Regions from separate parts of the Allobrachymonas denitrificans genome, predicted to be linked through region 1. Evidence: predicted binding sites of a transcription regulator. Region 1 holds the regulator's gene; the other holds the start of a gene.
What was found. The regulator HrcA, encoded in region 1, represses chaperone genes, less so after heat shock. The targets are predictions, from matches to a motif close to TTAGCACTCNNNNNNNNNGAGTGCTAA.

Region 1 (15,152 bases):
ACGATGCCTGTGGCAACGCCTGGCCGCGCAGCTGCGCCGCAATCACGGCTGCCACCAGCTTGCCCTGCGTATTGGCCGCAAAGCCCGACTTCGGCATGGGAGCGGCAATGCTCGCATCGCCCACTACGAACACGTCCTGCACCTGGCTGGATTCGAAGGTGCCTCCATGCACCGGCACCCAGCCGCTTGCGTTGGTCACGCCGGCGCGTTCTGCGATCAGGCCCGCCTTCTGCGGCGGAATGACGTTGAGCACATCGGCCCGGTGCTTCTGGCCAAAGGCCGTCTCGACCTCGCGCCGGCGTGCATCCACGCGCACAACCTCGCCATCGTCCACCTGCCCCACCCATTCGATCATGTTGCCGTACAGCGCCTTCCAGCCCTGCATGAACAGTGCCTGCTTGGAGAACGCCGTCTTGGCATCGAGCAGGAGGATCTTGGACTTCGGCTTGTGCTGCCTGAAATAGTGCGCCACCATGGCCGCACGCTCATACGGGCCGGGCGGGCAGCGGAACGGATTCTCCGGAATCGTCATGATGAAGGTGCCACCATCCTTCATGGCCTGCAATTGGCGCTTGAGCAACTGCGTCTGCGCACCGGCCTTCCAGGCGTGTGGCGCATGCTCGGCGGCTGCCTGGTCATAGCCCTGCAGCTTGTTCCATTGCATGTCCACGCCGGGGGACAGCACCAGCTTGTCCCAGCGCAGGCTACTGCCGTTGGACAACTTCACCGTCCTGCCCCTGGCATCAAGCTGCTCTGCGCTCGCGTGCACCACCTCGATGCCCTGCTTGCGCAAGCCATCAAAGCCATGGCCGAGACTGTCCCACTCGCGCAATCCCGCCAGGTACAGATTGGAAAACGGGCAGGTGTAAAAGCGCTGCGCCGGCTCGACCAGAGTGATCTGCACATCCGGATGGTAGCGGCGCAGATAGCGCGCTGCCGTTGCCCCGCCAAAGCCTCCTCCGACCACCACCACGTGGGCAGATGCCTGGCGCGCCTGCACCAGCGCAGGAGCGCCCAGCAGCATGCCACCGGCCGCCATGCCGCCCAGAACCTGGCGGCGGGAGATGCTGTTGTCATGTGGTTTCATCGGGGCACCTCCGAAAAATATCCGGCGAGATCTCTCAACTCGTCCTCGCTGTAGCCTTTCATCAGGCGCGTCATCACCGTGGCACGCGGATCAATGCCGGCCTTGAAATCCTGCAAACGCTGCAACAGCCTGTCTTTCGGCTGACCGGCGATGGAGGGGATGATTCCGGGCGAACGGCCATCCGTGCCATGACAGTTGGCACAGGTGGCTGCCGCAACCGCCATGGACGACAAATGCGGCTGTTGCTGCGCCATCACCACAGCAGCCGGCGCCAGGCCCAGCAGCAAGGTCGCGATATGAACACTTGCGCTTCCGTAGCGCGCAAGCTTGAAAGGCGTTATTCCACGCCGGGGGGGAGATGAATGCAGATCCAACTGGACACCTCATGACTGATAACTGCGATGGCCGCCGGATCAAAGACGGCAGCCTGTCTGATGATTGCAAGCCGTATGCCCGCGTCGGGATCATAACTGTCTTGCCATGAGGAACCACGCCCTTCCAACTGTTCGTTCTATGCGTGGTTTTTTTAAAAAATCCTGGCTCCACCGCAAAAACTACGCTATACTTCGATGCTTCAGCGGCTGTAGCTCAGTTGGATTAGAGTACTTGGCTACGAACCAAGGGGTCGTGGGTTCGAATCCTGCCAGCCGCGCCAACATTGCAGAACGCCTATCCAGGCGTTTTGTTTTCCTTTCAGCGACTGTAGCTCAGTTGGATTAGAGTACTTGGCTACGAACCAAGGGGTCGTGGGTTCGAATCCTGCCAGTCGCGCCAGAAAGTTCAGAAACGCCTTGCAGCAATGCAAGGCGTTTTTGTTTTTTCCGCTCAGCGCTGGCTCAGCGCATTGCTCACCAGCCGTGAAGCGATGTCCACAATCTCCACCATGCGCTGATACGGCATGCGCACCGGCCCGATCACTCCCAGCGTGCCCACCACCGTGCCATCCACGCTGTAAGGCGCACTCACCACCGAGAGCTCCTCCACCGGCACCACCTGGCTCTCGCCGCCGATGTAGATATGCACGCCCGCCGCCTGGCTCGATTCGTCCAGCAGACGCATCAGTGTGGTCTTCTGCTCGAACAGGTCAAACGCGCGGCGCAACTGCGACATGTCGCTGGAAAAATCGCTCACAGACAGCAGGTTGCGCTCCCCTGCAATCACCACATCCTGCTCATGCTCCTGCATGGCCTCGGTGCTGGCCGCGATGGCGGCCTGCATCAGCGCGGCAATTTCACCACGCAGGGTTTCCACCTCGTCCTTCAGGCGCACGCTCACCTGCTCCAGTGCAAGCCCGCTGTAATGTGCGTTCAGATAATTGGCGGCTTCCACCAGCTGGCTCTGGTCGAAATCGGTTTCGGTAAACAGGACGCGATTCTGCACATCCCCTTCCGGCGAGACGATGATCACCAGCACCCGTTTTTCCGACAGGCGCAGGAATTCGATATGCCGAAAGACGGACCCGCGCCGCGGGCTCATCACCACGCCCACGAACTGCGACAGGCTCGACAGCATGTTGGCAGCATTGGCGATGACCTTCTGCGGCTGCTCGGGCGGCAGGGCGAGCGTGGGCATGGAAACGGACAGATGCGCCGGATCGGCCGTGAGCATGGTGTCCACAAACAGCCGGTAGCCGCGCGCCGTCGGGATGCGCCCTGCGGAGGTATGGGGGCTGGCGATCAGGCCCAGGTTTTCAAGGTCCGCCATCACGTTGCGGATGGTGGCCGGCGACAGTTCCAGCCCCGCGGTTTGCGAGAGCGTACGGGAACCCACGGGCTGGCCGTCCGCGATGTAGCGGTCGACCAGGGTCTTGAGCAGCAACTTGGCACGATCGTCGAGCATGGCGTCACATTTTAATGATCTAATGTAAGTATGAAGCCCCAATTTCACCACGTCGGACTGATTGGAAAATTCCTGCAAAGCAATAACCTGCAGCAGGCTTCTCATTCCGAAGGCACTCCCCCCGAAATCATGCTGGCCGTGGCCGAATGTCTGGAACGCAACGGCTGCCAGGTGGCCATGGAATTCCGCGCGGCCGAGATGACCGGCCTCAATGCCCGCTACCCCTCGCTGGAGATGGTCGAGATCGGCGAACAGTGCGATCTGGCCGTGGTGGTGGGCGGCGACGGTACCATGCTCGGCGCTGCGCGCACGCTGGCTCCTGCCAAGGTGCCGCTCATTGGCATCAACCAAGGACGCCTAGGCTTTATTACTGACATTCCCCTGGGCCGCATCTGTGAAACCCTGCCCCCCATGCTGCGCGGCGAATACATCGAAGACCACCGCAGCATGATGCTGGGCCAGGTCAAGCGTGGCGAAAGCACCGTGTTCGAGGCGATTGCCTTCAATGACGTGGTGATCAACCGCGGCAGCACGGCGGGCATGGTGGAACTGCGCATCGAGGTCGACGGGCATTTCGTGTCCAACCAGCGCGCCGACGGTCTGATCGTGTCCACCTCCACCGGCTCCACGGCCTATTCGCTGTCGGCCGGTGGTCCGCTGCTGCACCCGTCGGTGGCCGGATGGGTGCTGGTGCCGATTGCCCCGCACACCCTCTCCAACCGCCCCATTGTGCTCAGTGATTCGAGCGAAATCAGCATCGAGGTGGTCTCCGGCCGCAAGGCCAGCGCCAACTTCGACACGCAATCGCTTTCCTCGCTGCAATCCGGCGATCGCGTGGTGGTGCGCCGCTCGGATCACGAAGCTCTGTTCCTGCACCCGCGTGGCTGGAACTATTTCGACACCCTGCGCGAAAAGCTGCACTGGAACAGCGGGAGCAACTGACCATGGCGCTACGGCGTATTGCCCTGCAGGATTTCGTGATCGTGCAGGCTCTGGATCTGGACGTTCACAACGGCTTTACCGCGCTCACAGGCGAGACCGGCGCGGGCAAATCCATTCTGGTGGACGCCCTGCAACTGGTGATGGGCGCCCGTGCCGATGCCGGCTTCGTGCGCGAAGGCTGCAATCGCACCGACATCACTGCACATTTCGACATCACCCCTGCGCTGGCACCTCTGCTGGACGAATACGGCATCGAGGCGGATGCCGAAGAAGGCCTGCTGCTGCGCCGCGTGGTTGACAGCCAGGGCAAGAGCCGCGGCTGGATCAACGGCACGCCCGCCACCGCCACGCAGTTGCGTGCGCTGGGCACCCTGCTGGTGGACATCCACGGCCAGCACGCCTGGCAAAGCCTGATGCAGCCGGCAAGCACACGCGCCCTGCTCGACGGCTACGGCCGCATTGACACCACGGCCATCCGCACGCTCTGGCAGCAATGGCAAACTGCCCGCGAGCAGCTGGAGCAGGCCACCCAGGGCCAGGAACAGCGCCAGCAGGAACGCGAGCGCCTGCAGTGGCAGGTCGCCGAAGTCGACAAGCTCGGCCCCCAGGCCGATGAATGGCCCGAACTCAACAGCGAACACCAGCGCCTGGCCCATGCCCAGCAGTTGCTGGATGCCGCAGGCACCGCCCTGCAGGCACTGGAAGGTGAACAGCACGGTCTGCTCGACACCCTGCACACCGCCGTGCACGCACTGCAGGAGCAGGAGCATATCGAGCCGGCCTTTGCCGAATGGACTGCCCTGCTCGCCAGCAGCCAGACCCAGCTGGAAGAGGCCCAGCGTGGCCTGCACGCCTATCTGCACCGCACCGAACTCGACCCGGACCGCCTGGCCCAGCTGGACCAGCGCATGTCCGGCTGGATCTCGCTGGCACGGCGTTTCCGCGTGCAACCAGAAGAACTGGCCGCCACCTGGACCGGCTGGCAGCAGCAGCTGCAGGCGCTGGATGCCGCCGAGGATCTGGAGGCCCTGCAGCAAGCCGAACAGGGGGCCAGCGCCGCCTATCGGAAGGAAGCCACACGCCTGACCGGCCTGCGCAAGCAGGCGGCAGACCAGTTGGGCGAAAGCATCACCAGTGCCATGCAGCAGCTCGGCATGCAGGGCGGCCGCTTTGTGGTGGACGTTGCCCCGGCTGCGCAAGCCGGCAGCAGCGGCGCCGATGCCATCGATTTCCTGGTGGCCGGCCATGCGGGCAGCACGCCGCGGCCCATCGCCAAGGTGGCCTCCGGCGGCGAACTGTCCCGCATCGCACTGGCCATTGCCGTCACCACCAGCCAGCTGGGCACGGCGCCCACGCTGATCTTCGATGAAGTGGATGCCGGCGTGGGCGGCAAGGTCGCGCACACCGTAGGCCAGCTGATGCAGCAACTGGGGCAGGACCGGCAAGTACTGGCCGTCACCCACCTGCCGCAGGTAGCCGCGTGTGCCAACCACCATCTGCGCGTGTTCAAGACCGCGGGCGGCACGCAGCCCGCCACCGTCAGCAGCGCCGAAATGCTGGCCGAAAACGAACGCCTGCACGAAATCGCCCGCATGCTGGGCGGTGACGCCGAATCGTCCACCACCTTGGCCCACGCCGGCGAAATGCTGCTCAAGGCCCGATCCCGCACGCCCGCGTAATGCATCCGATCACTGGAAGCGACATGACCGAGACCTCCGCCCTGATCGCCCCCGAGCCGCAGACCGATATCCATCTGGTCATCATCAGCGGCATGTCCGGCTCCGGCAAGTCGATTGCGCTGCACGCACTGGAAGATGCCGGTTTCTACTGCGTCGACAACCTGCCTCCGGAGTTGCTGCTGCCATTCATCGAGGTCGAGAAAACCAAGGACGGCAACAAGATCGCCATCGCCATGGACGCGCGCAGCGCCACCTCGCTGCCACTGATTCCGGTACAGATCAACGCCTTGCGCCACAGCGGCATCCACGTGACGCCGCTGTTCCTGGACGCGAGCGACGAAACCCTGGTGCGCCGCTTCTCCGAAACACGCCGCAAGCATCCGCTCACCAAGGTCAGCACGCACGATCAGGTGCACGACCTGCGCGACGCCATCGCCCAGGAACGCCTGCTGCTCGCCGCCTACCGCGAACAGGCCGAGGTGATCGACACCACCATGACGCGCGCCTCGCAGCTGCGCAGCCAGATCAAGAGTCTGCTGGCCGTGCAGCACAGCCAGCTCACGCTGGTGTTCGAATCCTTCGCCTTCAAGCGCGGTGTGCCAACCGATGCCGACTATGTGTTTGACGTGCGCATGCTGCCCAACCCGCATTACGAGCCCGGCATGCGCGACCTGACCGGCCGGGATGCGCCCGTGATCGACTTCCTGCAGCAGCAGCCCGCGGTCACGCTGATGCGCCAGCACATCCGCGAATTCCTGCAGCACTGGCTGCCCGAGCTGTCCAACGACCATCGCAGCTATGTGACGGTCGCGGTGGGCTGTACCGGCGGCCAGCACCGCTCGGTCTATCTGGTGGAGCAGCTCTACAACGACTTCAAGGACGAGTGGGTGTGCATCAAGCGGCACCGGGAGATGGAGGCGGTCTGACGCGAAGCTGCCTGCCGAAAGACAGGCACCCTGCGTTCAGGCCACTCGACCAGGCTATACGCTCAATCCCATAGCTCGCGGGTGCCGGGCGCTGTTGCCTCCTGCTGTGCCTTCAGCCATTTGCGCAATGGTGCCGGCAGGCCCACCGTCTCCCAATCGGCAATCCAGCGGCCCTCCAGTCCAGCAAAGGGAACGGCTGGCGCAGGCTCTGCCACCACGTTGCCCTGCAATTCCAGCACGACGGGGTGCAGATAGAGATCCTTGTGCGTCAGCACATGCTTGAATGCCGGCAGATGCTGCAGCCTTGCCGCGCTCCCTGCCACCGCCTGTTGCAATGCCGACTCGTCCGCGAACAGCGGCACGCAATGCAGGCCGGCCCAGATGCCCTGAAGCGGCCTGCGCTGCAGCCAGATGCCCTGCGGTGAGTGCAGCACCAGCATCCACCAGTTCTCGGCAGAGCGCTTGAGCTTGCTGCTGCGCACCGGATAAACCAGCTGCGTGCCCTGCCCCGCCGCCACGCAGATGTCCTGCATCGGACAGGCGGCGCAGGCCGGCTGGCGCGGCGCGCAGATGGTAGCGCCCAGATCCATCAGGCCCTGGGTGTAGGCAGACATCGCATCCGGCCCCGCATCACCCGGAATCAGCGCGTTGGCCCGCTGCCACAAGGCGCGCACCGCCCTTACGCCGGACAAATCCTCGCCAAACCCAAGCACGCGGCTGAGCACGCGCTGCACATTGGCATCCAGGATGGAACTGCGCTCGCCAAAACAGAACGCTGCAATCGCAGCCGCCGTGGAAGGCCCGATGCCCGGCAGCGTCGCCAGCTCCGCACTGCTGCGCGGAAACTCGCCCCCATGCGTGCCGCACACCTCCTGCGCACAGCGCAACAGGTTGCGCGCCCGGCTGTAGTAGCCCAGCCCGCTCCACAAGGCCAGCACCTCGTCCTGATGTGCCTGCGCCAGCGCCTGCACATCCGGAAAGGCCTGCAGGAAACGCTCGTAATAGCCCAGTACCGTCACCACCTGGGTCTGCTGCAGCATCACTTCCGACAGCCAGACCCGATAGGGGTCGCGCGTCTGCTGCCAGGGCAAGCCGTGGCGGCCGTGGCGGCGCTGCCATTGCACCAGCCGCTCGAAGAACACACCCCCCAAGGATTCCGCCATCTCACGCCCCCTTGAAGCGCGAGGCCGGCATCTTCTGGCAGCGCGGACAGACGTAGGTGGAACGCTGTCCCTGGCGCAGCATGCGGATCGGCGTGCCGCATTCGCGGCAGGGCTGGCCGGCCCGGTCGTACACCATGGCCTGCAGCTGGAAATAGCCGTTGCGCCCTTCCGCGCTGGAAAAGTCGCGCAAGGTACTGCCGCCCTCGTCGATCGCCCACTCGATGATGTAGCGGATCGCTGCCCAGAGTCGCTCCACCTGCGGCCGCGTCAGCGCACGCGCGGGCGTGGTCGGATCGATACGCGCCCTAAACAGCGCTTCGGACGCATAGATATTGCCCACGCCAACCACCACATCCCCCGCCAGCAGCACCTGCTTGATCGGCGCGCTGCGCACCTTGAGCCGGGCGGCAAAGTACGGCAGGTCGAAGGCATCGTCCAGGGGCTCGGCCCCCAGGTGTGCCAGCAGCTTCTGCGCGCGCGGATCGCTCTCGGCCTGCATGTACATCACGGCACCGAAACGACGCGGATCATTCAGCCGCAGCAGGCCCAGGCTGGTATCCATCTCGAAATGGTCATGCACGCCTGGCGGCGGCAACAGCGTATCGAAGCGCAGACTGCCCGACATGCCCAGATGCACCATCAGCAATCCGCCACTCAGATCCAGCAGCAGGTACTTGCCGCGGCGGCGCACATCCTGCACCTCCTGGCCGAGCAGCACTTCCGGCTCGGCGCCCAGCGGCCAGCGCAAGGGCTTGCCCATGTGCACGCCGGCAACGCGCGCCCCTCGGATGCGGTCGACGAAACTGCGTCGCGTGACTTCGACTTCGGGCAATTCAGGCAAGAAAACTCCTCGGCACGGCGGCCCCACGGTTGCAACTGCATACGGACGCATCCCCCACTGCGCAGGCCTTGCGTCCAAGTTCCTTTATTATCCATGGGACGGTCGTCCGCCTTGCCCTGCAGGGGCAAGCGGCAGAGCTTACTTTCAGGACAACACCTTGCGCCTCTCGCCCATTGCCCTCAGCCTGGCCCTTGGCCTGGCAACGCTTTCCAGCCAGCCGGTGGTCGCAGCCCCGGCACGGCCTGCCGCCCTGTCGCCCGAGCGCACCAACACGCAGGTCGACGCCGACCGCCGGATTCGGCAGGATGCGGCACTCGACACCATCATCCTCAATTCCACCGCGCTCTACGATGCACTGGTTGGCGAGCTGTATTACCAGAGCCGCGAGCCTGGCAAGTCCTACGCCTACCTGATGGAGGCAGCGCGCCGCAGCGGCGATACCCGGCTCTATGCACGCGCTGCCGAGGTCGCCATCCAGGCACGCTCGCCGGATGCCGCGCTGCGTGCCGTGCAGGCCTGGCAAAAGCTCAAGCCCTCCGATTCCGAAGCCAGCAACTACCAGTTGCAGATCCTGCTGCTGCTCGGCCGTATCGAGGAAAGCGCCGGTCCGCTGGCCCAGGCCCTGAACAATGCCCCACCCGAGCGGCGCCTCAAGCTGATCCACGCCACCCCGGTGCTGTACGGCGAAATCCACAACCAGGAACTGGTATTGCGCACCGTGGAGCCGGTGCTGCAGACCTGGGCCGAACAGCCTGCCACGGCCTTTGTCACCAACATCAGCCTGGCGCGCATGCAACTGACCGCGCGCCAGTATGCACAGGCCATGGATTCGCTGGAGAAGGCGCGCGCCGCCCAGGTTCCTGCCGAGCGGCTGGGCACCGTGCTCCCCAACCACGAGTTGCCTGCCCTGGTGGCGCTCGATGTGATGCGCCTCTCGCGCACCACCACCCCCTACGCCGCCAGCCACGCGGAAGAATTCGTACGCCAGGCCGTGCGTCAGGCCGATGTGTCACAGGAACTGCGCATCAGCTACGCCAAGGTGCTGATCGAGTCTCGCCGCTACGATGACAGCCTCACCCAGCTGAAGGAGCTGCTGCGCAAGCATCCCGGCTACGCCATGGGCTGGCTGCTGCAAGGCGGCGTCCAGCTGCAGACCAGGCAATACAAGGCAGCCGAAAGCTCGCTGCAGCGCTACCTCACCCTGCGCAGGGTGGATGACAGCATTCAGCCGCACGGCGAAACCCCCTCGCTGCTGGGCATGGCCTCTGCCGGCAGCGACGTGCAGGCCTATCTGATGCTGGCCGAAATCGCCGACCAGCGCAACGACGCAGCTGCCGCAGCCAACTGGCTCAAGCGCATCCAGTCTCCCGCTGCACGCAACGCCGCCATCCTGCAGCGCGCCGAAGCACTCAACAACCAGGGCAAGCCAGAGCAGGCCCTGCAACTGGTCAACGCCCTGCCGGGCGACAGCGTGAAGGAACGCTCGCTCAAGGCGCTGGTGCAAGTGCAGATCCTCGAGACTGCCGACAAGCTGGCTCCCGCGGAAAAGGTTCTGGGCACCGCCCTGGCCGAAGATGCCGACAACGCAGAACTGCTCTATGCCCGCGGCATGATCCGCGAGCGCCTGGGCAACCGGGCCGGCGCCGAAGCCGACCTGCGCAAGGTCATCACCCTGAGCCCGGATACCCCGGCCGCCTACAACGCCCTCGGCTATTCTCTGGTCGAACGTGGCGAGCGGCTGGAAGAAGCACGCACGCTGATTGCACGCGCACTGGAACTGATGCCCAACAGCGGTGCCGTCCAGGACAGCATGGGCTGGGCCGAATACAAGCTCGGCCGCCTGAAGGAAGCCCGCCGCTGGCTGGAAAAGGCCTTCGACAACGAGCCCAATGCCGAAATCGCCGCCCACCTGGGCGAAGTGCTCTGGAAGCTGGGCGACCAGACCAAGGCGCGCGCCATCTGGCAGGAAGGCCTAAAGCTCGACGCCAAGGACGAGGTGCTGCTGCGCACCATGCAGGAGTTCGGCGTGAAGCCGGCACCATGAAACCGCCCTGCCCCCTGTTTAATCACTGATTTTTCCCATGAACGATTTCCCAGGCCTCAACCGCCGCCAGGCTGCCAGCCTGCTGACTGTTTCGCTGATCGGCGCCACGCTGGCCGGCTGCGCCACGCCGCCCCGCCCTGCCACGCCCGATGTTGCTGCCTCCACCTGGAGCGGCCGCCTGTCGCTCACGGTGGACCAGGAGCCGCCGCAGTCCTTCTTCGCCAGCTTCCTGCTCAAGGGCACACCGCGCCAAGGCACGCTGGACCTCTACAGCCCGCTGGGCAGCACCGTCGCCCAGGTGCGCTGGTCACCCACCGAGGCCATCGCCCAACAGGGCAAGATGGCACGCGAATATCCCTCGCTCGATGACCTGATCATCGACTTGACCGGTGCCAACGTGCCGGTGCCCGCCCTGTTCGACTGGCTCGCCGGCCGCAACACCAGCGTGCCCGGCTGGCAACCCGACCTGAGCCGCCAGCCCGAAGGCCGCATCAGCGCGCGCCGCCTGCAACCGCTGCCCACGGCGCGCCTGCAGGTCGTGCTGGACCAGAACCCGGCCTGACAGGGCGTTCCATGGCCGAAACCGCCTTTCACAAGCTCCCCGCTCCTGCCAAGCTCAACCTGTTCCTGCACGTGGTGGGCCGGCAGGACAACGGCTACCACCTGCTGCAGTCGGTCTTCATGCTGATCGACTGGCAGGACTCGCTCGACTTCACGCTGCAAGCCGGCGGCACCATCACCCGCACCGAAGAAAGCGAACTACCGCTGCCGGCCGAAGACCTCTGCGTGCGCGCCGCGCGCAAGCTGCAGCAGGCCACGGGCTGCACGCTGGGCGCCCATATCCACCTGCGCAAGCAGATTCCCGCCGAAGCGGGCATGGGCGGCGGCTCATCCGACGCCGCCACCTGCCTGATGGCGCTGAATCGCCTCTGGAACCTCCAGCTCTCGCCCGAACAGCTGGCCGCCATCGGCGTGGAGCTGGGCGCAGATGTGCCCTTCTTCCTGTTCGGGCGCAACGCCTGGGCCGAGGGCATCGGCGAGAAGCTGCAGCCGGTGGAACTGCCTGCTTCCCGGTGGATCGTGGCCAAGCCTGACCAGGGCGTGCCGACCGGACCCATTTTTTCTTCACCCGACCTGAAACGCGACACAAAACCTGCTACACTCTCGGCTTTCGTTGCAGACGCTGACCCGTTTCATTACGGACACAACGACCTGCAACCGGTCGCCGAAAGGCTTTGCCCGCCGATCACCCAGGCCATCGCCTGGCTCGATCAGCAAGGACTGCAGGCACGCATGACCGGTTCAGGCAGTGCAGTGTTTGCACAATTGCCCGCAGGGTTTGATGCCGACAAATTGCAACAGTCGGCCCCAGAAAAAAACTGGAAAATCAGAGTCTGCAGCAATTTGAGCCTCCATCCTCTGCTACAATGGAGAGCTTAACGAAACGCACAAACGCTGGTTGCTTGCAGCAGCTGGCGTGTGTAGGGGAGTAGCCAAGTCGGTTAAGGCACCGGATTTTGATTCCGGCATGCGAGGGTTCGAATCCTTCCTCCCCTGCCACACACCTTGTTCTCATCACCCAAAGTAAATCGGCCATCATCGTGTTTCCACTGTTGATGGCCTTTTGTATTGCCGGAAGCTGACATGCAAAACTTCGATTCCGATTTCCTCGTCTTCACCGGTAACGCCAACCCCAGTCTGGCGGAAGAAATCGTCAAATCGCTCGGCACCTCCCTGGGTGAGGTTCAGGTCGGCCGCTTCTCCGATGGCGAAGTCACCGTCGAGATCAAGCAGAACGTGCGCGCCCGCGACGTATTCATCGTCCAGCCCACCTGCGCCCCCACCAACGAAAACCTGATGGAACTGCTCATCATGGTCGACGCGCTCAAGCGTGCATCGGCCGAGCGCATCACGGCAGTCATTCCCTACTACGGCTACGCCCGCCAGGATCGCCGCCCGCGTTCCACCCGCGTGCCGATTTCCGCCAAGGTCGTGGCCAACCTGCTGCAGACCGTGGGCGTGCACCGCGTACTCACCATGGACCTGCACGCCGACCAGATCCAGGGCTTCTTCGACATTCCGGTGGACAACATCTACGCCTCCCCGGTGCTGCTGAGCGACCTGCGCCAGAAGAACTACGAAGACCTGATCGTGGTCTCGCCCGACGTGGGCGGCGTGGTGCGCGCACGCGCCCTGGCCAAGCAGCTGGGCTGCGATCTGGCCATCATCGACAAGCGCCGTCCCAAGGCCAACGTCAGCGAAGTGATGAACATCATCGGTGACATCGACGGTCGCAACTGCGTGGTGATGGACGACATGATCGACACCGCCGGCACACTCGTGAAGGCTGCCGAGGTGCTCAAGGAGCGTGGCGCCAAGAGCGTATACGCCTATTGCACGCACCCCGTGTTCAGCGGCCCCGCCATCGAACGTATCGTCCAGGGCACGGCGCTGGACGAGGTCGTCGTGACCAACACCATTCCGCTGTCGCCGCAGGCGCAGCAGTGCAAACGCATTCGCCAGCTCTCCGTGGCTCCGCTGATCGCCGAGACGATCACGCGCATTGCCCACGGCGAGTCGGTCATGAGCATGTTCTCGGAGTAATTCCACTCCGGAACCAATCGGGTGCACCGGATATCCGGTGCACTTTTACAACCTGGGTACACACTGGTCGCGGTGGTACCCCCAATGGAGAAAACCCATGAAAGTCGTCGCTTTTGAGCGCGCCAAGCAAGGTACGGGTGCGAGCCGCCGCCTGCGCAATGCTGGCAAGGCCCCCGGTATCATCTACGGTGGCACCGCCGAACCCCAGCTGATCGAGCTGGATCACAACGCCCTGTGGCACGCCCTGAAGAAGGAAGCATTCCACTCTTCCATCCTGGATCTGGAAGTTGCCGGCAAGACCAGCCAGGTCGTGCTGCGAGACGTGCAGTACCACCCCTACAAGCAGCAAGTGCTGCACGTGGATTTCCAGCGCGTGTCCGCTACCGAAAAACTGCAGTTCAAGGTGCCGCTGCACTTCCTGGGTGAAAACGACTCCCCGGCCGTCAAGCTGGAGCAGTGCATGGTCGCCTACATCGTGACCGAACTGGAAGTCAGCTGCCTGCCGGCCGACCTGCCCGAGTTCATCGAAGTGGACCTGACCAAGGTCGTCAAGGGCGACGTGGTCAAGCTGAGCCAGATCCAGCTGCCCAAGGGCGTGGAAGCCATCGCCCACGGCGAAGAAGACCCGGTGCTGGCCAGCGTTGTGGCCCCGAAAGGCCCCGGTGCCGACGAAGAAGCTGCCGAAGGCGAAGAGCCCGCAGCCGAGTAATTCCGGCCTGCATCGTCAGCAAGAAGCCCACTTCGGTGGGCTTTTTCATGCCCTGCACTTACACTATCTCGCCATGATTCAATTGATCGTCGGCCTGGGCAACCCGGGCCCGGAATACGAAGCCACCCGCCACAATGCCGGTTTCTGGTGGGCCGAAGCAGCAGCGCGCAAGCTGGGCATCACGCTCAACCAGGAGCGCAGCTATTTCGCCCAGGTGGGCCGCACCAACGTCGCCGGCCATCCGGTGTGGGTGATGCTGCCGCAGACCTTCATGAACCGTTCAGGCCAGGCTGTGGGTGCGCTGGCGCGCTTCTTCAAGATTCCGTCCGAGAACATCCTGGTGGTGCATGACGAACTGGACCTGGAGCCCGGCCAGGTCAAGCTGAAAAAAGGCGGCGGGCATGCCGGCCATAACGGGCTGCGCGACATCCATGCGCAACTGGGTACGCCGGACTACTGGCGCCTGCGCCTGGGCATCGGCCATCCTGGCGTGAAGTCCGAAGTGGTGAACTGGGTGCTGAAGAAGCCCTCGCTCGATCACCGCATTGCCATCGAGCAGGCCATCGACCACAGCCTGCGCGCCCTGCCCGACCTGCTGGCGGGCGACATGGTGAAGGCGACCAAGGACATCCATACGGCGCCTTGACGACGGCTGCCGCGCACCGATGGCGTGGCGCCTGCCTGCGTCAGGCGAGCGGCGCCCTGTACGCCGGGAGTCGCCCGGCCGAAATCAGCCGCGGCTCTTCAGGGTTTCCTGCTGCAGGCGCTCGTATTTCTGCATGAGCTGCTCGCGGCTTTCCACATGCTGCGGGTCGACCGGGATGCAGGCCACCGGGCACAGTTGCACGCACTGCGGCTCATCGAAGTGGCCGACGCATTCGGTGCACTTGTCCGGATTGATCTCGTAGATGTGCTCGCCCAGATAGATGGCTTCGTTCGGGCACTCGGGTTCGCATACATCGCAGTTGATGCAGTCGTCGGTGATGATCAGTGCCACAGTAGCCAGTCCTTCCTTTCAGGGGGTCCCTCGGTCGAAGGACAAAACGCCGCTATTATCGCAAGTGCGGCGGCGCCTTGCCGCCATTTGCTGTCCGTATCCACTTCTGCCTCATGGGTCTGTATCTTGCCAAACGCCTGCTCAGCCTGCTGCTGACCCTGCTGTTCACATCGGTGGTGGTGTTTGGCGTGCTGGAAGTGCTGCCCGGCAATGCCGCCCAGGTGATGCTGGGGCCGGACGCCAGCCCCGAAGCCGTGGCCGAGCTCTCGCGCCAGCTGGGGCTGCATCTGCCAGTGCATACGCGCTACCTGGCCTGGGCCG
Region 2 (15,152 bases), 590 kb from region 1:
TGAACATGGGCGTGATCGTGCTGGGCACGCTGGTGGGGGCCATGGCCTTTCGCGAGCCGCTCAGCAAGCTGAACCTGCTGGGCGTACTGCTGGCGCTGGGCGCCATCGTCGTGATGATGCCGCGCTGAAGCGCCCCGCCAGCGTCAGGCTCAGCCCAGCGCCTTGAGCGCCGTGTCGACCTGGGCCAGCAGTTCCTCGGTGATCAGGCCCCCTGAAAACTTGGCCACGGTCACCAGCGGCATGCCCTTGGCCATAGCCAGTTGCGGGTGCTGGGCAAAGCCGGGCAGGTGTTGCTCGAGCACGGCCTGGGCCTGGGCATTGGCCAGCAGTTCCTTGACGAGCGACTGGACCGAAAGGCCGGGGCCAGTCTGAGCGGCCGGGGCAGCCGCCTTGGCGGTTGCTGCGGGTTGGGCCGTGGCACTTGCGCCGGCTTGCGCCTGTGTTGCCGCGGCCGGCGCAGCGTTCTGCAGCGGGACGATGCTCTTCAGCGGCGCGAATTCCCCGTCCCGCTTGCCTTGCCAGGCGGTAATTGCCTCGGCCATTTCGGCGGGATCGAAGCAGGCGCTCTGCAGCACCGCCATGTGGTGCAGCGCTTCTGCCGTGCCGTGATCGCGGGCGTAGGTGATGGCGGCCTTGCTGCCGGCCACGGCCATGGGGGACTTGGCGGCGATGTTCTGTGCCAGCGTCAGCGCGTGGTGGATCAGTTCGGCGGTGTCGGGCAGCACGGCGTTGACCAGGCCGGCGCTCAGGGCGCGTCCGGCGGGCAGGCGCTCGCTGGTGTAGGCCATCTGGCGCACCACGCCTTCGGGAATGATCTTGGGCAGGCGTTGCAGCACGCCCAGGTCGGCCACCATGCCGATCTGCGTTTCCTGCAGGGCGAAGAAGGCATCCGCGGTACAGACGCGGATGTCGCAGGCGGCGACCAGATCCAGACCGGCGCCGATGCAGCCGCCCTGCACGGCCGCGATGACCGGAAAGCGCACCTGTTCGAGCGCAGTGAAGCAGTCCATGAGCTGCTCCAGCATGTGCTGGAAGCGCTGCCGCTCGCGAGGCGTGTTGACTGCAAAGGCGTGCCCCTCACTGCTGGCAAAGGTCTCCAGTGACATGCCGGCGCAGAAGTGCTTGCCAGTGGAACTGATCACCATCGCGCGCACCTGGCCTTCGGCGTCCAGCGCACGCACCGCATCGCGCAGCGCCGGATAGAACGGCAGGCTCATGGCGTTGAGGCGGTCCGGGCGGTTGAATTGCAGGTGTGCCACCGCGTTCTGGACGCTCAGGGTAAAGAAGTCGTTGGTCTGGGTCGTGGGCATGGTCGGATCGGTAAACGGGGTTGCGGTTTCGAGGGAGGCAGCCAGTTCGGTGCCTTGCTTGATGGCGCGCTTGGCGTCGAGTTCGGCGGCCACGTCGGCGCCGCCGATCAGGTGCACGCGCTGGCCGACGGCGAGGCAGGCTGCCAGCAGTTCGCGCTGCGGTTCCTGGCCGGCGCAGATCACCACGTTGTCTACCTCCAGCAGCTGCGGCTGGCCGTCGACCGTGATGTGCAGGCCGGCATCGTCGATGCGCTCGTAGCTGGCACCGGCCACCATCTTCACGTGGCGGCTCTTGAGCGAGGCGCGGTGGATCCAGCCGGTGGTCTTGCCGAGGCCGTCGCCGACCTTGCTGGTCTTGCGCTGCAGCAGCCAGATCTGGCGGGGAGAGGCGGGGGGATGCGGCTCGGCGATTCCGCCGGCCCGGGCGTAGCTGGTATCCACCCCCCATTCGGCATAGAAGGGCGCGGCGGGTACGCTGGCCGCGTCTGCGGCGTGTGCGCCGCCATGGGCCAGGTATTCGCTCACATCAAAGCCGATGCCACCCGCGCCGATCACCGCCACCCGCTGTCCGACGGGCTTGCCATCGCGCAGCACGTCCAGATAGCTCAGTACCTTGGGATGATCGATGCCGGGAATGTCCGGCTTGCGCGGATGAATGCCGGTGGCCAGTACCACGTCGTCGAAGCCATGCAGCTCGGCGGCGCTCACGCGGGTGTTCAGACGCAGATGCACGCCGGTCTGGGCCACGCGGCGGCCGAAGTAGCGCAGGGTTTCGTGGAACTCCTCCTTGCCCGGCACCTTCTTGGCGATGTTGAACTGGCCGCCGATTTCGGCAGCCGCATCGAACAGGGTGACCTGGTGGCCGCGCTCGGCCGCGGTGGTGGCAAAGGCCAGCCCGGCCGGGCCGGCGCCGACCACGGCAACGCGCCGGAGGGAGGCAGCCGGCTCGACCTTGAGCAGCGTCTCGTGGCAGGCACGCGGGTTGACGAGGCAGGAGGTGACCTTACCGGCGAAGGTGTGATCCAGGCAGGCCTGGTTGCAGCCGATGCAGGTGTTGATGTCGGCGGCGCGGCTGGCACGCGCCTTCTGCACGAATTGCGCATCGGCCAGGAAGGGGCGCGCCATCGACACCATGTTGCACACCCCGTCGGCCAGCAACTGTTCGGCCAGTTCCGGCGTGTTGATGCGGTTGGTGGCCACCAGCGGCACCTTGACATGGCCCATGAGCTTCTGCGTCACCCAGGCAAAGGCCCCGCGCGGCACGCTGGTGGCGATGGTGGGGATGCGGGCCTCGTGCCAGCCAATGCCGGTGTTGATGATGGTGGCGCCCGCGGCCTCGACGGCCTGCGCCAGCTGGATCACTTCTTCCAGCGTGGAGCCGCCTTCCACCAGATCCAGCATGGACAGGCGGTAGATGATGATGAAATTGGGGCCCACGCGCTCGCGCACGCGGCGCACGATCTCCACCGGGAAGCGGATGCGGTTGGCGTAGCTGCCGCCCCATTCGTCGGTGCGCTGGTTGGTGCGCAGGGCGATGAATTCGTTGATGAGGTAGCCCTCGCTGCCCATGATCTCCACGCCGTCGTAACCGGCGTGCTGCGCCAGTGCGGCGCAGCGGACGAAGTCGGCGATGGTCTGCTCCACCTCGTCGCCGGTGAGCGCGTGCGGCGTGAAAGGCGTGATCGGGCTCTTGAGCGCGCTGGGCGCGACCATGTCCGGATGGTAGGCATAGCGGCCGAAATGCAGGATCTGCATGGCAATCTTGCCGCCTTCGGCATGCACGGCCCGGGTGACGATGCGGTGCTGCTCCGCCTCTTCCTCGGTGGTGAGCATGGCGCCGCCCGGCATGGGGCGGGCGCGCTCGTTGGGGGCGATGCCACCGGTGACGATCAGGCCTGCCTCGCCGCGCGCGCGTTCGGCGTAGAACGCGGCCATGCGCTCGAAACCGTTGTCGACTTCTTCCAGCCCGACGTGCATGGAGCCCATCAGCACGCGGTTGCGCAGGGTGGTAAAGCCCAGGTCGAGCGGGGCGAGCAGGTGGGGATAGTGCGGGGCAGGGCTTTGCATGAGGTCTCGGTCCAGTGTCAGATGCGGATGGGTCGATTATGCAACTGGTTGCATAAAGAATGCATCGGGTTATCCCGAGGAGGGCGCGGCGGTACACTGGGCCCCATGTCGCTTCCACACGCATTGCTCACGGCCTTGCTGGAACGGCCCGCATCGGGGTCGGATCTGGCTTCGCGTTTCGACCGTTCCATCGGTCATTTCTGGCACGCATCCCATCAGCAGATCTACCGGGAACTGGCGCGGCTGGAAGAGGCCGGCTGGATCGAATCCCTGCCCGAGGAGCCGACGCGCGGGCGCAAGCGCGCCTACCGCATCCTGCCGGCCGGCCGCGAGGCCCTGCGGGACTGGCTGAGGCTGCCCGAGGAGCCCACGGTGCTGCGCGATGCCCTGCTGGTGCGCCTGCGTGCCGAAGCCATTGTGGGCCCGACCGGGCTGGAAGACGAAATCCGCCGGCATCTGGCCCTGCATCAGGACAAGCTGGCGCAGTACCGGGAGATCGAAGCGCGGGACTTTCCGGGTGGGGCGCCGGCAGAGCGTGGCGCCGCGCTGCAGCATGTGGTGCTGCGAGGCGGGATCCGCTATGAAAGCCAGTGGGTGGATTTGCTCACGGATGCGCTGGAGGTGCTGGCCCGCCCTGTGCCGGAAAGCGCCGGGTAGCAGCCACACGCCGTGAAACGGCCAACAAAAAACCCGCAGGGCTTGCGCTCTGCGGGTTTCGTTTGACAGGGAGGGCAAGGCGCAAGACCTTGCCCGAGCCTGTGCGGCTGATTACATCATGCCGCCCATGCCACCCATGCCGCCCATGTCAGGCATGGCCGGTGCATCTTCCTTCGGCATTTCTGCAACCATGCACTCGGTGGTCAGCATCAGGCTGGCCACGGATGCAGCGTTCTGCAGGGCGGTACGGGTCACCTTGGTGGGATCCAGGATACCCATCTCGATCATGTCGCCGTAGGTGTGGTTGGCAGCGTTGAAGCCGAAATTGCCTTCGCCTTCCAGCACCTTGTTCACCACCACGCTCGGCTCGTCGCCGGCGTTGGCCACGATTTCGCGCAGCGGAGCCTCGATGGCCTTGAACACCAGCTTGACGCCGGAATCCTGGTCGTGGTTGTCAGTCTGGACGGTACCCACGGCAGCGCGGGCGCGCAGCAGAGCCACGCCACCACCGGCCACGATGCCTTCTTCCACGGCAGCGCGGGTAGCGTGCAGGGCGTCTTCCACGCGGGCCTTCTTCTCCTTCATCTCGACTTCGGTGGCAGCGCCAACCTTGATCACGGCCACGCCGCCAGCCAGCTTGGCCACGCGTTCCTGCAGCTTCTCGCGGTCGTAGTCGGAGGTCGCCTCTTCGATCTGGATGCGGATCTGCTTGACGCGTGCCTCGATGTCGGCAGCAGCGCCGGCGCCGTCGATGATGGTGGTGTTTTCCTTGCCCACTTCGATCGTCTTGGCCTGGCCCAGGTCGGCCAGCGTGACTTTCTCCAGGGACAAGCCCACTTCCTCGGCGATCACCTTGCCGCCGGTCAGGATGGCGATGTCTTCCAGCATGGCCTTGCGACGGTCGCCGAAGCCCGGAGCCTTGACGGCCACGACCTTCAGGATGCCGCGGATGGTGTTGACCACCAGGGTAGCCAGCGCTTCGCCATCGACGTCTTCAGCGATGATCAGCAGCGGACGGCCGGCCTTGGCCACGGCTTCCAGCACGGGCAGCAGGTCGCGGATGTTGCTGATCTTCTTGTCGAACAGCAGCACGAAGGGGTTCTCGAGGTTGGCAACCTGCTTCTCGGGGTTGTTGATGAAGTAGGGAGACAGGTAGCCGCGGTCGAACTGCATGCCCTCGACGACGTCCAGCTCGTTCTGCAGGGACTTGCCGTCTTCCACGGTGATCACGCCTTCCTTGCCGACCTTGTCCATGGCGTCAGCGATGATCTGGCCGATGGATTCGTCGGAGTTGGCGGAGATGGAACCGACCTGGGCGATTTCCTTGGAGGTGGTGGTGGGCTTGGAAGCGGCCTTGAGCTGCTCGACCAGAGCGGCGACAGCCTTGTCGATGCCGCGCTTGAGGTCCATCGGGTTCATGCCGGCGGCCACGTACTTCATGCCTTCGCGCACGATGGCCTGGGCCAGCACGGTAGCGGTGGTGGTGCCGTCACCGGCGTTGTCAGAGGTCTTGGAAGCGACTTCCTTGACCATCTGGGCGCCCATGTTCATCAGCTTGTCCTTCAGCTCGATTTCCTTGGCCACGGACACGCCGTCCTTGGTCACGGTGGGGGCGCCGAAGGAGCGCTCGAGCACCACGTTGCGGCCTTTCGGGCCCAGGGTGGTCTTGACTGCGTTGGCCAGGATGTTCACGCCTTCGACCATGCGGGCGCGGGCGTCAGAGCCGAAAACTACGTCTTTAGCTGCCATTTTTCAAAATCTCCAGATATTCAGTGTTGCGTTGTGCGGGGGAAGGGGATTACTGCTCGACCACGGCGAACAGGTCGTCTTCCTTCATCACCAGCAGTTCTTCGCCGTTGACCTTGACGGACTGGCCGCTGTACTTGCCGAACAGCACGCGGTCGCCCACTTTCACGTTCAGGGCCATTTGCTCGCCCTTGTCGTTGCGTTTGCCGGGACCGACAGCCAGCACTTCGCCCTGGTCGGGCTTCTCGGTGGCTGCATCGGGAATCACGATGCCGGAGGCAGTCTTGGTTTCGTTTTCCAGACGCTTGACGATCACGCGATCGTGCAGGGGACGCAGGTTCATGGAATCTCCTTGGAAGATAAAACGGATAAGCGCAAAATAATCGGAGGTGCCAGGCAAGAGCGCTGGCGCCCGTGCGCGTCGGGCTGTTAGCACTCGACCGCGACGAGTGCTAATGATAAGGGTGTTGGCGCGGGTTTCAAGGGGGGCTGTTACAAATTCGTGTTTGCCAGCCCCTGCCGGCCCTACAGGAAAACGGTACGCCCGCCATCGAAGCGCGGGGCAAAGTAGCTGCTGTCGATGCGGTCGGTGCGCACCACGCCGCCGCTGGAGGGGGCATGGATGAACTGGCGGTTGCCGATGTAGATGCCCATGTGCGAGAACGAGGCTCCCGACGTATTGAAGAACACCAGGTCGCCGCGCTGCAGCTGGCCGACGTCGCGCGGCAGGCTGGCGCGTGCCCATTGGGCCGTGCTGCGCGGCAGGGCGCGGCCGGCAAAGCCGCTGAAGACGTACTGCACCAGGCCGCTGCAGTCGAAACCGCCTTCGAGCGTGTTGCCCCCGTAGCTGTAAGGCACGTTCACGGCCAGCATGGCGCGGGCCACGGCCTCTTCGCGCAGGGTGGCGTCAATCTGCACCGGGTTGACCACCGCCAGTTCCGGCGTGCTGGTGCGCAGCGCGCCCGTGCCGCCAGTTCCGGTTCGGCGGCGCTGGCTGGTGCGGGTGCTGCGCGGCGCCGAACCGCAGCCGGCCAGCAGACTGGCGCCCGCAAGCAGCGCCAGGCTGCCACGGAGCATGGCGCGTCGGGGGAAAGCGTTGGCCGCCGCCGTTGACAAAGGTGAAGCAGGTTTGCAGCTAGTCATTGCAACTCCTGATTTTATATATGGTTCGTGTTTTAGCACGAGAGCCGTATTTTGCCAATCCATGGGCCCGCGATCAGGCTTTTCAGCAACTCTTCATGCTGCTTGGCTAAACTGGAAGAGTCAAGAACATAGACAAAAGGATGCATGCAATGAAACGGATAAGCATGGCGTTGTGGGGCAGCCTGGTGCTGCTGACCGGCTTGTGGCTGATGGCAGACACGCTGTTTCCCGAACCGTGGGGGTACTTTCCTTTCCGTACCGTGTTCATGCAGTACAGCGGCGTGATCGCCTTTGGCGCCATGAGCCTGTCCATGGTGCTGGCGATCCGCCCCCGTTGGCTGGAGCGTCCGCTGGACGGACTCGACAAGATGTACCGCTTGCACAAGTGGCTGGGTATCACGGCGCTGGTGACCAGCGTGCTGCACTGGTGGTGGGCGCAGGGCACCAAGTGGATGGTGGGCTGGGGCTGGCTGGAGCGGCCGGTGCGCAGCGGCGGCGGGCAGCAGTACCGTGGCGGCCCGGATCAGATCCTGACGCTGGAGCAATGGCTGCGCTCGCAACGCGGGCTGGCCGAGTCGCTGGGCGAGTGGGCCTTCTATGCCGCGCTGGTGCTGATGGTGCTGGCCCTCGTGAAGCGCTTTCCGTATCACTGGTTTGTACGCACGCACAAGTGGCTGGCCGTTGCGTATCTGGTGCTGGCATGGCATACGTTCGTGCTGCTCAAGTATGACTACTGGTCGCAGCCGGTCGGCTGGGCCATGGCGGTACTGCTGGTGGCTGGCGTGGTCTCTGCGGTGCTGGTGCTGCTGGGCCGCGTGGGTGCGGGGCGCAAGGTGCATGGCACCATCGAATCCCTGCGCTATTTCGAGCCGCTGCGTGTGCTGCGCACCCATGTTCGCCTGCAGCCGGGCTGGAAAGGGCATGCAGCCGGCCAGTTTGCCTTCGTGCAGGGAGCGCATGACGCGGCCCATCCCTATACCATCGCTTCTTCCTGGGATCCTGCGCAGCAGACCATCGTGTTCGTGACCAAGGCACTGGGCGATCACACGGCGCAGCTGCATCAGGTGCTGCACGAGGGGGATGCCGTGACGGTGGAGGGGCCGTATGGCTGCTTCACTTTTGATGACGACAAGCCGCGCCAGATATGGATTGGTGCAGGCATCGGCATCACGCCATTCATTGCCCGCATGCAACAGCTGGCGCGTGACCGCGGGGAGCGGCCGGTGACGATCGACCTGTTCCATACCACGGCGGATTACGATGAGGACGCGATTGCCCTGCTTCAGGCCGATGCGCAGGCTGCCGGCGTGAAACTGCATGTGCTGGTGGATGCGCGCGATGGCTGGCTCAACGCCGAGCGCATCTGTGCCGCCGTGCCGCAATGGCAGCAGGCCAGCTTCTGGTTTTGCGGGCCGGCGGGCTTTGGTCAGGCCCTGCGGGCCGATCTGGGCGCCAGAGGGCTGCAGGATGCCAATTTCCATCAGGAGCTGTTTGCCATGCGCTGAGCCGGGTTGAACGAAGGCGGAGCAAGCTTCCCTACAATGGGCCTATGGCTCCTCCTTCTGGAACTCCTTCTCCTTCGCCCGGTTCCCCTTCCATGCCGCTGACACCGGCATCGGCACAGGCATTGTCCGGTGCCCGGCCGCCGGCATGGCGCGCCTGGATACTGGCTGCCCGCCCGCATACCCTGGGAGTGACGGTGGCCCCGGTGCTGGCAGCCTGTGCGCTGGCCTGGAGCGAGCGGGGGCGCTGGATGGCCGGCGTGGCGCTGCTTACCCTGCTGGCCGCCATGCTGATCCAGATCGGGACCAATCTGCTCAACGACGTGGGAGATTTCGAACGTGGGGCCGATGGCGCGGACCGGCTCGGGCCGCAGCGCGCCACGGCCATGGGCTGGCTGCGTGCGGAGCAGGTACGGCGCGCCGGTTTCGGTGCGCTGGGGGTGGCGTTTCTGTTCGGGGTGCTGCTGGCCACGGTGGGGGGCTGGCCCATCGTCTGGCTCGGGCTGGTGGCGTTGCTGTGCGGCTGGGCGTATACCGCCGGGCCCTGGCCGATCGCCTACAGTGCCTTTGGCGAAGTGTTCGTGTGGGTGTTCTTCGGGCTGGCCGCCGTGCTGGGCACGTATTTCCTCCAGACCGGGACGCTCAGCGGTGCTGCCTGGATGCTGGGCCACATGATGGGGGCGTTTGCCTCGGCCGTGATGCTGGTGAACAACACGCGCGATGCCGCCAGCGACGCGCGCGCCGGCAAGCGCACGCTGGCGGTGCGCCTGGGCTTGCAGGGCAGTCGCCGGCTGTATGTGGGCATGCTGGTGCTGCCTTTTCTGCTGTTGCCGCTGGTGGATGTGCAGGGAGCCTGGCTGGCCTTGCTGGCATTGCCGCTGGCTGCGCTGCTGATGTGGCGTTTCGTCCGGCAGGCGCCGGCACGCGGGCACAATCAGTTGCTGGCGCGCACCGCGCATCTGCAACTGGTGTTTGCCTTGCTGTGGAGTGCCGGGCTGTGGTGGGCGCCATGAAGGGATGGTTGCGGCGCTCGCATCCGGTAACGCCAACGCCGGGTTGCAGGCGCCTCGATCTTACACCGCGCGGCTGCGGGCCAGCGGCGGATTGCGGGCGAAGTAGCCCTGGATGCCGCGCATCAGCGAATCGGCCATGGAGCGCTGGTAGGCAGGGCTGCGCAGCTTGGCTTCCTCGCCGGGGTTGCTGACAAAGGCGGTTTCGACCAGCACGCTCGGAATGTCCGGCGCCTTGAGCACCGCAAAGCCGGCCTGTTCCACGCGTGGCTTGTGCAGGCGGTTGATCTTGCCGATCTCGCCCAGCATGGCGCTGCCCAGCGTCAGGCTGTCGCGGATCTGGGCGGTGGTGCTCATGTCGAGCAGCGCATGCTGCACCAGGGTGTCGCGGCTGCGCACGTTCAGGCCGCCGACCAGGTCGGCCTCGTTTTCCTTGTTGGCCAGCCAGCGTGCGGCGCTGCTGCTGGCACCGCGGCTGCTCAGGGCAAACACGCTGGAGCCATTGGCCTGCGGCGTGATGAAGGCATCGGCATGGATGCTGATGAACAGGTCGGCCTGCACGCGGCGCGCCTTCTGTACGCGCACATGCAGCGGCACGAAATAGTCGCCATCGCGCGTGAGGAAGGCGCGCATCGGATTGCCGTTGACGCTGCTGCCGTTGATGCGGTCGCGCAGCAACTGGGCGATGCGCAGCACCACATCCTTTTCGCGTGTACCGTTCGGGCCGATGGCACCGGGGTCTTCGCCACCATGGCCGGGATCGAGCGCGACGATGATCAGGCGGTCGGTCTTTCGCCCGGTGCGCAGGGCGGGGGGCTGTGCCGGCGCCGGGCGTTCGGCAGGGCGCGGACGCGGCGGGGTGGCCTGGGCCACGCGCGGCGGTTCCTGACGGTGGCCGCGGCCGGCGAGGAAATCGGCAATCACGTCGCGCCCCGACGAAGGCGGGGGGGGGACAGCGGGTGTCGGCGGCGCAGGGGGGGCGGCCTGCGCGACCCTCTCCTCGCGGCTGCGCTCGGTGATCAGCTGTTCCAGCGTGTCGACCGGCTTGCGGTTGGGGTAGAGATCGAATACCAGCCGGTTCTTGTAGGCGGCCACCGGCGCCAGGCTGAACACCTGCGGCGAAATCGGCTGCTTCAGGTCGATCACGATGCGCACGATCTCGGGCGTGTACTGGCCGACGCGGATGCGTGCCACGTTGGGATCGTCGGCAGGCACCTTGCTGACCAGATCGCGCAAGGTCTGGTTCAGTGTCAGGCCGGTGATGTCCACTGCCAGGCGGGGCGGATCCTGGACCGGGTTCTGCGTGTACTTGAGCGGCTGGTCGGATTCGAGCGTGATGCGCGTGTATTCGGGCGCGGGCCAGATGCGCACGGCCACCAGGTTGGCGGCCTGGGCCAGGCGCGACACGCCTGCGAGCACCAGGCCGGTAATCTGGACGAGCTGCCTGCGTTGGATCATGAAACTTCCTGCAAGAGAGCGGCGCCAGCGGCGGTTGGCGCCTCGATGACAACTTCGCGCACATCGTCGCCCAGCGTCTGCAGGCGCAGAACCCAGTCGGCCTGCGGCAGCATGCCGGCGGCCTTGTCGGGCCATTCGACCAGTTTCAACCCGGGCGTGGCAAAGATGTCGCGCAACCCCGCATCTTCCCATTCCCGCGGGTCGCTGAAGCGGTAAAAATCAAAATGCCACACTTGCACACAGGGCGTTACATAGGGTTCGACCACCGCATAGGTCGGGCTCTTGATGCGGCCGGTGACGCCCAGGCCGCGCAGCAGGTGGCGCACCAGCGTGGTCTTGCCGGCGCCGAGGTCGCCGTGCAGCAGGATCACCAGATCGGCGCTGGCCGGGTGCTGCAGCCAATGCTGCGCCAGTCGCGTGGCGAAGGCGGAAGTGGCGGCCTCGTCGGCCCAGCGCAAGGTTTTTACAATCATCCTGTTGGTATGCGAGTGTGCGCGAAAGCCCTTGTGCGCGCAGCTTGCCGCATTTTGCACGACACTGCCACGCCATGAGTCCCGAAGCCCTATTGTCCACCATCCGCAGCCAGGCCGAGGCACTGGGTTTTGCCCGCATCGGGGTGGCCGATGTGGATCTGGCCAGTGCCGAGGCGGGCTTGCGGGCCTGGCTGGAGGCTGGGTTTCATGGCAGCATGGGCTACATGGCCAGCCACGGCCTGCGGCGCGCGCGGCCGGCGGAACTGGTGCCGGGCACGGTGCGCGTGATCACGGCGCGCATGGATTACCTGCCGGCATCTACCGAGACGGACTGGCGCGAGCGTGAGCTGCAGCGCCTGACGCAACCCGGCGAGGCGGTAGTGTCCGTCTATGCCCGGGGGCGCGACTACCACAAGGTGGTGCGGGCGCGGTTGCAGAAGCTGAGCGAGCAGATTGCCGCGCTGGTGGGGCCATTCGGCCATCGCGTGTTCACCGATTCGGCACCGGTGCTGGAGGCGGAGCTGGCCAGCCGCAGCGGACAGGGCTGGCGCGGCAAGCACACGCTGGTGCTGAGCCGGGATGCGGGATCGACCTTCTTCCTGGGCGAGATCTACGTGGATTTTCCGCTGCCGCTGACCGAGCCGGAGCCGGCCCATTGCGGTCAGTGCACGGCCTGTATCGATGCCTGCCCCACCGGCGCGATCGTGGCACCGTACCGGCTGGATGCGCGGCGCTGCATCTCCTACCTGACCATCGAGCATGCCGGCAGCATCCCCGAGGAGATGCGTCCCCTGCTGGGCAACCGCATCTACGGCTGTGACGATTGCCAGCTGGTGTGCCCCTGGAACAAGTTTGCCCGGCGCAATGCCTTGCCGGACTTTGACGAACGACACGGGCTGGGGCAGGCGCAATTGCTGGAGCTGTGGGGCTGGAGCGAGGCGCAGTTCCTTCAGCGCACCGAAGGCAGCCCGATCCGGCGCATCGGCCATGCGCGCTGGCTGCGCAATATTGCCGTGGCATTGGGCAATGCACTGCGGCAGGCACCGGACGCGCAAAAGGCAGTCATCCGGGATGCCTTGGTCCGGCACGCGCAGCACCCTGATGTTGCAGTGCGCGAGCATGTGCAATGGGCATTGCAGCAGGGATGATGGCGTGCGTTGTGCGTTGTGCGTTGTGCGTGTTGTGAGCCACCGCGTGACCGTTTGGCAGGCTGACACCCTGTGCCGTGTCTGAGAAGGCGTTGGCGCATGGCGGCCCCGGCAGTTGCCGGCTGCATAATGCGGCGATGCCCCGCGCCACCCCCGCACCCTCTCCACTGCCCGAGCAAGACGCTGCCGCCGTTGATGCCTTCATCGACGGTTTGTGGCTGGAAGACGGCCTCTCCAGCAACACGCTGGCGGCCTACCGGCGCGACCTGACGCTGTTTGCGCAATGGCTGCAGCAGCAAACGCCGCCTTGCCCGCTGGATGGCGTTTCCGAGTCGGCCATCAACCTGTATCAGGGTCACCTGTTCACCACCGGCAGCAAGGCCACCACGGCCAACCGGCGGCTGACGGTGCTGAAACGCTATTACCGCTGGGCCGTGCGCGAGCATCACATTGCGCAGGACCCAACCCTGCGCCTGCAGGCGGCCAAGCAGCCGCTGCGCGTGCCCAAGAGCCTGAGCGAGGCACAGGTGGAGGCATTGCTGGCGGCGCCGGATGTATCCACCGCGCTGGGCCTGCGTGATCGCACCATGCTGGAGCTGCTGTACGCCAGCGGCCTGCGCGTAAGCGAGCTGGTCGGGCTCAAGCTGTTTCACATCAGCCTGAACGACCGTGTGTTGCGCATTACCGGCAAGGGCAGCAAGGAGCGGCTGGTGCCGTTCGGTGATGTGGCGCACGACTGGCTGGTGCGCTACCTGGCGCAGGCGCGATCGGAGCTGCTTGGCGGCCACCAGACCGACGCCGTGTTCGTGACCGTGCGCGGCGCCCATCCGGGTGAAGCGATGACGCGGGCCATGTTCTGGCATCTGGTGCGCAAGTATGCGTTGCAGGCCGATATCCGCGTGCCCCTGTCGCCGCACACCTTGCGCCACGCCTTTGCCACGCACCTGCTCAACCACGGCGCCGACCTGCGTGCCGTGCAGATGCTGCTGGGCCATGCGGACATCAGCACCACCACCATCTACACCCATGTGGCGCGCGAGCGGCTCAAGCAACTGGTGGCCAGGCACCATCCGCGCGGTTGAGCGGAACAGGCAGTGACCTTTGCACGAGGTTGCACGAAGTGATGGCGCCCTTGCCGGGGTGGAGTGCAAGGGCGCGGCTACGCACCGGCAGCAAGGTGCGACGCGGAACGCGAGCGGGGCTTATGAACCAGAATAGGTACCGGGACGTTTTTCCAGCAGTGCCGCCACAGCTTCCGCATGATCCTGCGTATGGTGCGCCAGCGCCTGCATGGCGGCCGACAGTTCCAGCAGGCTGTCCAGCCGCATGTGCTGGCCTTCGCGCAGCAGGCGCTTGCTCATGCGCACGGCCTGCGGCGGGTTGACGGCGATGCGTTGTGCCAGCTGGCGGGCGCTGTCCAGCAACTGCTCGGGCTCCACCACGCGCGACACCAGGCCCCAGGCCAGCGCCGTTTGTGCATCGATCGGCTCGCCGGTAAAGGCCATCTCGCTGGCGCGCGACAGGCCGACCACGCGCGGCAGCAGCCAGGCACCGCCATCGCCGGGGATGATGCCGATCTTGGCAAAGCTCTCGGCAAACTGGGCACGGGTGGAGGCGATGCGGATGTCGCACATGCAGGTCAGGTCGCAGCCGGCGCCAATGGCCGGGCCGTTCACCGCGGCGATGGCCGGAACCTCCAGCTCCCACATGGCGCGCGGAATGCGCTGGATGCCGTGGCGGTAGCCGTTGCGGATCTGTGCCGGCGTGCCGCCGAACATGCCGGTGCGGTCGCGCATGTGCTTGACGTTGCCCCCCGAGGAGAACGCGCTGCCGGCGCCGGTCAGGATCACCACGCGCACGCTGGCATCGCTGTTGATGCGATGCACGGCCCCTTCGAAGGCGTCGATCATTTCCGGTTCGGAAATCGGGTTGCGCGTATCGGGGCGGTTCATCGTCAGCGTGACGATGGCACCGTCCTGTTCGTAAAGCAGGGCGTCGGTCATGGGGGGTCTCCTGAGGGTGATGATGTGTCTGCCCCCATTGTGCCTGCGTCCGTTACGGATTTGTGCCCATCGCCTTTGTGGTGGCGCCGGGTGGTCTGACGTCCATCAGCGCAATGTGATGCAGGGGCGCGTGCCTCGTGCATCAACGGAAGATGCCTGCCCTGCCTTGCTCGCCTACACCCCCATGCCCAGCAGGTAATCGAGCTCGGCCTGGCTGAATCCGGCCTGCTTGCGCGCCGCCTCGTTGAATGGCGGCTTCAGGCGCGGGGCGGCGTAGCGTTCCACCAGCACGCCGTAGTGCGGCACCGCATCCAGCCGTTCGCGTTCGCACAGCCAGCGGTACCAGTGGTTGCCGATGGCCACATGGCCGATTTCGTCGCGCAGAATGGTGTCGAGCAGGGTGGCGGTGGTCTGGGCGTCTTCTGCATCGATGGCGCGCAGGCGCTTCTGGATCAGTGGCGTGGCATCCAGACCGCGTGCCTCCAGCGTGCGCGGCACCAGCGCCATGCGTGCCACGATGTCGTCCGCCGTCTTCTCGCACATGGCCCACAGCCCGTCGTGCGCCACGAAATCGCCATATTTCCAGCCCATGTGCCGCAGATGCTCGTGCAGCATGGTGAAGTGCTCCGCCTCCT

Region 2: the regulator HrcA is predicted to act here: its motif matches at 6,210-6,236, upstream of groES (co-chaperone GroES).

What each region holds. Positions count from the first base shown of each region.
Region 1 is NZ_CAJQUA010000001.1:1,137,790-1,152,941, forward strand. It holds gene KKQ75_RS05305 (NAD(P)/FAD-dependent oxidoreductase) at 1-1,087, opposite strand, end outside; gene KKQ75_RS05310 (c-type cytochrome) at 1,084-1,374, opposite strand; tRNA gene KKQ75_RS05315 (tRNA-Arg) at 1,665-1,742, shown strand; tRNA gene KKQ75_RS05320 (tRNA-Arg) at 1,784-1,861, shown strand; gene hrcA (heat-inducible transcriptional repressor HrcA) at 1,913-2,926, opposite strand; gene KKQ75_RS05330 (NAD kinase) at 2,957-3,868, shown strand; gene recN (DNA repair protein RecN) at 3,871-5,547, shown strand; gene rapZ (RNase adapter RapZ) at 5,571-6,473, shown strand; gene mutY (A/G-specific adenine glycosylase) at 6,536-7,636, opposite strand; gene mutM (bifunctional DNA-formamidopyrimidine glycosylase/DNA-(apurinic or apyrimidinic site) lyase) at 7,638-8,477, opposite strand; gene KKQ75_RS05355 (tetratricopeptide repeat protein) at 8,635-10,521, shown strand; gene KKQ75_RS05360 (lipoprotein insertase outer membrane protein LolB) at 10,559-11,083, shown strand; gene ispE (4-(cytidine 5'-diphospho)-2-C-methyl-D-erythritol kinase) at 11,095-11,961, shown strand; tRNA gene KKQ75_RS05370 (tRNA-Gln) at 12,005-12,081, shown strand; gene KKQ75_RS05375 (ribose-phosphate pyrophosphokinase) at 12,166-13,125, shown strand; gene KKQ75_RS05380 (50S ribosomal protein L25/general stress protein Ctc) at 13,223-13,834, shown strand; gene pth (aminoacyl-tRNA hydrolase) at 13,908-14,480, shown strand; gene KKQ75_RS05390 (YfhL family 4Fe-4S dicluster ferredoxin) at 14,565-14,831, opposite strand; gene KKQ75_RS05395 (ABC transporter permease) at 14,945-15,152, shown strand, end outside.
Region 2 is NZ_CAJQUA010000001.1:1,732,309-1,747,460, reverse strand. It holds gene KKQ75_RS08115 (EamA family transporter) at 1-128, shown strand, start outside; partial or broken gene KKQ75_RS13070 (enoyl-CoA hydratase-related protein) at 150-1,256, opposite strand; partial or broken gene KKQ75_RS13065 (FAD-dependent oxidoreductase) at 1,341-3,377, opposite strand; gene KKQ75_RS08105 (PadR family transcriptional regulator) at 3,483-4,034, shown strand; gene groL (chaperonin GroEL) at 4,146-5,783, opposite strand; gene groES (co-chaperone GroES) at 5,833-6,123, opposite strand; gene KKQ75_RS08090 (C40 family peptidase) at 6,306-6,857, opposite strand; gene KKQ75_RS08085 (ferredoxin reductase family protein) at 7,073-8,428, shown strand; gene KKQ75_RS08080 (1,4-dihydroxy-2-naphthoate polyprenyltransferase) at 8,521-9,438, shown strand; gene KKQ75_RS08075 (N-acetylmuramoyl-L-alanine amidase) at 9,499-10,893, opposite strand; gene tsaE (tRNA (adenosine(37)-N6)-threonylcarbamoyltransferase complex ATPase subunit type 1 TsaE) at 10,890-11,366, opposite strand; gene queG (tRNA epoxyqueuosine(34) reductase QueG) at 11,441-12,514, shown strand; gene xerD (site-specific tyrosine recombinase XerD) at 12,652-13,596, shown strand; gene KKQ75_RS08055 (crotonase/enoyl-CoA hydratase family protein) at 13,717-14,517, opposite strand; gene KKQ75_RS08050 (ferritin-like domain-containing protein) at 14,692-15,152, opposite strand, start outside.